Regions from separate parts of the Carboxydothermus ferrireducens DSM 11255 genome, predicted to be linked through region 1. Evidence: riboswitches for the same ligand, from Rfam matches in the RefSeq annotation. Region 1 holds a riboswitch; the other holds the start of a gene.

Region 1 (3,465 bases):
TAGGAATTCTTGCTTCCAGCATGAACGTTATGGTACAGTCCTTTAGTGAAATTGCGACCCAAATAAAGGAAAAATCCACTTTACTTACTAAAGAATCGGAAAATCTTTCGGCAACTTCCGAGGAGATGGCAGCATCAGCCCAGGAGGTTGCTAAAGCAATGCAGCAGGTTTCAGCTGGAGCTTCAACGCAGGCTCAGGATTTAACAAACATAGCAGCGTTAACTGAAAATACAGCAACTAAAGCCAATGCGGGTAAAAAAGAAATGGATAATCTCGTAAAATCCATCCAGCAAATAAAATCAGCGTTTGAGTTGGTAGTTGAAAAGATAAAAACTCTTGCCGCTTCAATCATGAATATAAACAATGTCACAAACGCCATAACCGAGATTTCCGACCAGACGAATTTACTGGCCTTAAATGCGGCCATTGAAGCAGTCCGGGCGGGTGAAGCCGGTAAAGGATTTGCCGTAGTAGCCGAAGAAGTCCGAAAACTTGCCGAGAAGTCCAAAAGTTCCACCGATGAAATTACAAAAATAATATTATCAGTACAAAACGATGCTAATGAAGTAATAAAGACCTCGGACAATGTTGATGCTTTTATTAAAGAACAAATTAAGGCTGTTGAATCTTCTGTATTAGCCTTTGGCGATATTTTACAGGCGGTGGACGAGATAGCAGATAAAATTCAGCAAGTAAGTGCAGTAACAGAAGAAAGTTCAGCGGCTGCTGAAGAAGTAGCGGCTACTTCCGAAGAGCTTTCAGCATCTTCGGAAGAACTGGCGGCTATTGCCCAGAATTTAAATTTAATTGCTACTGATATGGAAAATACTGTAAATAAGTTTAAGGTTTAATAGTGAACATGATACACAAATTGTCATTTATTCTTTTGGATTTGGGTGCTAAAAGGGAAATAAATGGCAATTGATGTAATGTCTGCGAGTAGCCAGAAGGTCAAAAAAGGGAGCGGAACGGTACTTGAAGTTGGTAAGAAATTTAAAGAAATCGTTGCTTCCATTGAAGAAGTTGCCCGGCAGATTCAGGATGTTGCTACTGCTGCGGAAGAAATATCTGCAGGAGTCCAGAATGTTGTAGCGACAACGGAAGGGCAAACTGCGGCTATGGAAGAAATTTCGGCTTCTTCTGAAGAATTAGCGTCTTTAGCAGCAGAACTTGAGAAAATAGCTGCCCGCTTCCGGGTGTAATAGTTGATAATAACCAATAAGTCACCCTGCCGAAAATTAATTGGCAGGGGGCTTTTTTATTTCTTGACAGGTTTTTTAGTGATGTTCTACCATAAGTATAAAAAGGTTGCAAAATTTACAATTTTTCAAATATTAATAATAAAAATAATGTTTTGTCAAGGGCAAACCCGGCGAAAGCCGGCGACGCAAAGCTACAGGGGCTAAAGCCGTAAGGCTATGCCAGCCAGCTGCCGAAGGTGTGGATTTAGAGTTAAGCCTCCGCCTTTGGGCAGGAGGTTTTTATATTAATTTAAAGGGAGGGGATAGAGAAATGAAAATAAATAAAATCCTGGAAACTGTTTCTGATTATCAAAAATTATTTACTGAAGACGCAACGTTTATAGTTTCTGATCTGGAAAAGTATTTGTATTATCGTCCGGGGCGAATTGATTTTGGGTTTAAGCCGGGAGATAAAATAGTGGAAGGAACATTAATGGAGAGAGCGATGAAGCAAAACAAAAAAATTGTTGCCAGGGTTGAAAAAGAACAAAGCAAATTTGGATTTCCATATATTGCAACGGTAATTCCTATAACTGATGAGGAAGGCGTTGTAGGAGCAATGGCGGTAGCTTTCAGTACGGAAACCCAGGATATGGTAATTAATATGTCGGCCGATTTAGCTCGAGTCACCGGCGAAATTAGGGAGTCGGCAACGGAATTTAGTACTTCAGCTGCGGAGTTGGCAAATACAAACCAGCGAATTGCCGGTGAATCAACGGAACTTCAAGCAGAAATTGCAGGTATTCAGGAAATTGTTAACTTAATCAATATAATTTCCGATAAAACACATATTTTAGGCTTAAATGCGGCGATTGAAGCTGCCCGAGTGGGAGACAAAGGTCGGGGCTTTGCGGTGGTAGCGGAAGAAATAAGAAAACTTGCCCAGCAAACCAAGTTTTCGGCCCAGGATATTAGAAACAAGATAAATCAAAGCTTACATAGACTCAATGAATTAATACAGAGCATTCAAAACCTGGCAGCGATAAGTGAGGAACAAAGTGCGATGGCTCAACAATTAACGGCAGCGATTGAAGAAATTTCAGGGGTAGCTGAGGATTTAAAGAATATTGCATTTAAGTTAAAATAAATTAAGAAGTGATTATGATTATAAAAGTTGGGAAGGAGGGAAAGGAATGCCGGTAATCCAGATTGATGCAGGACCTATGTCCAAGGAAAAAAAAGCGGAGCTTATTAAAAATCTTACCGATGCAGCAAGTTCTACGCTGAATATTCCACCTCAAGCTTTTATTGTAATAATTCGGGAAAATTCTTTGGACAATGTAGGTAGCGGTGGCAAACCTCTTGCGGAGATAAATAAGTAAGAAAACCGGAAAAAGTAAGATTTTGTAAGTTTATAAAAGAAAAGACTTGAGAGAAACCTTGTTTTTTATAAAAATGCAAGGTTTCTCTTTTTGCTTTATTTACTAAAAAAAGGCTTTTTTCGGCATCAAGTTATTAGACCGGAAGGCCCTCAAAAAAAATTATTCTTCTGGCGAACGGAGTTTTTGTTAACTATAAAATAAAAAACGTTGACAAATGTGAAATTCAACCGGTATTATAACTATAAACCGAGAGAGGGGGTAGAGCCATGTTTAATCGGATAGTAGCCTTAACCCAAAAAGTACTGGATGGCGGACAAATTAATCAATCTGAAGCGCTGGAGCTTGCGCAGGCTGAGGGCGCAGATATTCTGATATTGGCAGCAATGGCGGCCAAGATCAGGGAAAAGTACGTGGGGGATAAGGTGGAGTTATGTTCAATCATCAGTGTAAAAACCGGTCATTGTCCTGAGGACTGTGCCTTTTGCGCTCAATCGGTCCATCATCATACAGAAATTACACCCACTGAAATGCTCGAGGAAGAAAAAATCTTGGCAAAAGCCAAGGCTATGGAAGCGGCCGGGGCCCATCGTTTTGATTTGGTAACGTCCGGTCTGGGAATGACCGAGGAGGACGAGGATTTTAAAAAAATTTTAGCTATTTATAAACGTTTGCGTCAGGAAGTAAACCTGGAATTATGCGCTTGCCTGGGGACATTAACCGAAAAAGCAGCTATGCAGCTGCGCGAAGTCGGAGTTACTCGGTATAATCACAATCTGGAAACAGCGCGAAGTTTTTTTAGCAATATCGTTACAACTCATACTTATGATGAACGGATAGAAACCATTAAAAATGTTAAAAAAGCTGGAATGGAAGTATGTTGTGGTGGTATTATCGGTATGGGA
Region 2 (3,465 bases), on a different contig from region 1:
TTTACAGGGAATTCTTCCAGCAGGAAAGCTCCTACCGGCATTTCGTTTAACCCCAGTATTATATACGGCTGTTTTTTCAGCTTCAAGGCAAAAATCCTGCTGTGCAGGGATTTAAGGTATTCAACATAACCCGCAACCGGGTCGCAGTCCTCCGGGTTTAAACGGACATAATCACCAAAAGCCAGAAAAGTTACCAGATGAGGACTGCGTTCTGCCTCCTTTTCAACATCCAGAGGGTAGTTCCAGTCAATTAAATGATGGTTCATTTCAGCCCCCTTCAGCTTAATTTTGCTTTTATGCAGGTTTATGACCTGACTTTTTGCCGACAGAACGACAGAGAAGTCTTTGGAGTGCATAAAGACCAAACCGTTCCCCTGCCGATAAATTGCTTTGGCTGGCGGTAATTTCTTGTGCAACTGTTCTGCAGGCAAGTAAGTAAACGCTATTTCGCTCATTTCTTCAAGCTTTTTGCTCTTGCTGTCCGGAATAAAAATTGCTTTGCCGTCGGTTACTTCAACGGTTCCGGTAATAATGTCCCGGTCAAGGCAGAGTGATATTTTCATTTCTGTTTCACCTCCTTTTGCTTTTTCTCCAATAGTAGTATCTCTTTACAATATCTTTAGACCAGCCTTTATGCCTTAAAAAATTATAAAGCCGACTTGGCTATAGAAACCAGTCGGCCATTGCTAAAACGGGTTATCTTTTTTTGTAGTATGTTTTATTTGCAGATTTTTTTGTTTTTGCTTTTTTCTCTTTTTCATTTTCTTTCTTAACTTTTGCCGGAATTACTTTAACCTCAACGGCATTTCCTGCAAGGGTATACTTCACCCCTACCTTATAACCCGGTTTTATGGTTTTTTCTCCTTTGACCTTCCCTATTCCTTCAACTTTGGTTTTCTCCGTAATAACAAAGGTTTTTTGTTCCCCATTTCCCCGGGCAACGGTGAGATTGTTGCCATCAAAAGAAATTACCATACCGGTATATTCCAGTATTACAGGTTTTGCTTCAACTTTTACAGCCTCGTTGCTTGCCGGATCGTATTTTACTTCTGCTTTATAACCGGCACCTAACTCTCCTTTTACTTCCATTTCCGTATCCGGTGTAACTACAAAAGTTTTTTCTTCGTTTTCTCCTTTAACGATAAGAGTTTGTCCGTCAAAGGAAGTTACAATCCCTTTAAATTCCTGAAGTTCTTTCTCTTTTTGCTCCAAAAGATTTTCAATTTCTTCCTTCAACTGTTTTAGCTGGCTGTAAGACAGGTTGTTTAAAAGGCTTAAATCAAAAGGCAACTTGTTGTCTGCTGGAGCCGGTACCGGTTGATAAGTTTGATCCGTTACCGATGGGGTGGTATAGGTCGTGTCACTTACAGTTGGAGTTTGGCTGGTATAAACAGTATCACTTACTCCCGGGGTGGTGCTGGTAGTAGCGGTAGTAGTATCCGCCAGTACCGGAAAAGCAAGTCCCAGTAAGAATACGGTTAAAACTAAAACTGTCAGCTTTTTCATTCTGAATACCCCCTTTTTTAATCTTCTAAAATTTTTTAGACAACAATAAAACTTTGTTTTGAATTTTAATAACATGTCTTTTAATAAATCTTTTTAATCGTCTTGATTCTGCTGGTCATCTTCACTATCTATCCCATAATTATTATCGTCGCTTTCTTGACCTTGTTGGCTATCTTCGTTTGTTTCATTCTGATTGTAATCATCATCTATTGTACTGGATTCGTCCTCTTCATCAATCACCTCCTTATTTTCAAGAGCATTTTCCTCATCCTGATAATTTACTTCATCTACTTTAGTTTGATTGTTGTCTTTTTCTTCCTTTATTAAAGTCTTTTGGTTATCTTCACTTGCATCTTTTTTATTGCTATTTTCATTCACCAAGTTCTGTTGTTTTTTATTATCTTTATTTATATCTTTATTTATGTTTAATTCTCCTTGGCTACTGCTCTTTTGATATAAACTATCCGTCACCGCTTTTTCAGTATTATCAGCATAATAAGATAAAACAATTTTTTGCGCGAAAGCAGGAAAAGCAATGCTAAGCAATAAAGCCGTTATTAGCAAAATCATTTTCTTCTTCATTCAAACACCCCCTTTTAAAATTTTAAACCCTCCTGCCGGAAGGCGGAGGGTTAATAAACCTCTAATCACCTTCGGCAGCTGGCTGGCATAGCCTTACGGCCTTAGCCCCTTTAGCTTTGCGTCCCCGGCTTTCGCCGGGTTTGCCTTTATCGGGACATTATTAAGTTTCTTCAAATTCAATCGTATTACCATTTTCTCCCCAAGTCAAGGGATTATCCCTGGCAATGTCAAAATTGTTATGGTTTTGTGGCAGTTAAAAAACTAACAATCCTTCTTATTTCTTTTTCTTTTAGCTGGACCTTGTTTTCCTGTATCATAAGATTGTTATAAAAGATTGCACTCGCTTTATCGTTGAGGTTTATTTAATTTTTTGAAGTTTTTAACCTATCGTTATTACTTTTTCTTTTTAGTCAAGTTTTAATAACTAAACTTAATACCATTTTTCCTCAAAATTATTAAACCCACTTCTCGCATAATAAAAATACCAATCAACCACGTACTTCCCGTTCACGTACTTTATATTTTCCGCCGGCACCAAGTTATCTGTTGGCATATAATCCAGTTCATCATAAACTCCATACCATAAATCAAAAGTAGTCGTTCCAATTGCGTCCGAAAAAGTTTTTGTAAAGTAATATGAAAAAAACGAAAAACTATTATTAAATTCATTGTTTATTAAATGATTTAAGTACATCAACCTAAATTGATTGTAATTTACTATAATATCAACCCCATACATTATAAGGCCTGTTTCATTATCAACATATATACCATTTTGGTACAATACTCTCCCATAATTCGTTGATCCAATAACAAGAGGATTAAAATTTTCGTGGTTTCCATTATTTAAAAAGTCAACAAGAGAATTTATTTGTTCTTTATAAGAGGTGTCATTGAATACATCATATAAAGGAGCATCTTTAAACATAGCCTTTTCTAAATTGTCCAAAATTGTCTTACAAGGAATAGCAAAGTTAAGTCCTTCACTATCAGCAAGCTTCATATTAATTATTCCAACCAATTCACCTTTCATATTAAAAAGCGGACCTCCACTATTTCCGGGATTTACAGGTGCAGTTATTTGAATGTACTTATTTCCATAAATTTCCCTATCGCTGCTGCTTACAATACCGCTTGAGATACTCCATCCTAACCCCCGGGGATTACCTATGGTGAAAATCTGGTGCCCCACATCTGGCAATTTTGTGGTTAAACTAACTGACTTTAAATTTTTCGCATTAATTTTAATAATTGCCCAATCGTTTATATAATCATATCTTTCCAGTTTCTCTACCGAATATTTTTCACCATTAGCTAAAATAACCTCAGCCCTGTTTTGCCCTTTAATGACATGATAGCAAGTTAAAATTCTTCCAT

What was found. A riboswitch is a leader RNA that binds a small molecule or an ion and turns the genes downstream of it on or off. The one in region 1 is predicted to bind cyclic di-GMP.
Region 2: it holds a riboswitch for cyclic di-GMP, as region 1 does, so the genes downstream of both, CARFE_RS0108700 (hypothetical protein) here and CARFE_RS16790 (methyl-accepting chemotaxis protein) in region 1, are expected to answer to the same signal.

Annotation. Positions count from the first base shown of each region.
Region 1 covers NZ_KE386562.1:69,358-72,822, forward strand. The annotation lists gene CARFE_RS16785 (methyl-accepting chemotaxis protein) at 1-851, shown strand, start outside; gene CARFE_RS0113500 (methyl-accepting chemotaxis protein) at 915-1,202, shown strand; cyclic di-GMP riboswitch class I at 1,353-1,437, shown strand; gene CARFE_RS16790 (methyl-accepting chemotaxis protein) at 1,513-2,328, shown strand; gene dmpI (4-oxalocrotonate tautomerase DmpI) at 2,375-2,563, shown strand; gene bioB (biotin synthase BioB) at 2,830-3,465, shown strand, end outside.
Region 2 covers NZ_ATYG01000021.1:42,912-46,376, forward strand. The annotation lists gene CARFE_RS0108690 (hypothetical protein) at 1-563, opposite strand, end outside; gene CARFE_RS0108695 (hypothetical protein) at 697-1,506, opposite strand; gene CARFE_RS0108700 (hypothetical protein) at 1,600-2,088, opposite strand; cyclic di-GMP riboswitch class I at 2,159-2,243, opposite strand; gene CARFE_RS15635 (S1C family serine protease) at 2,519-3,465, opposite strand, start outside.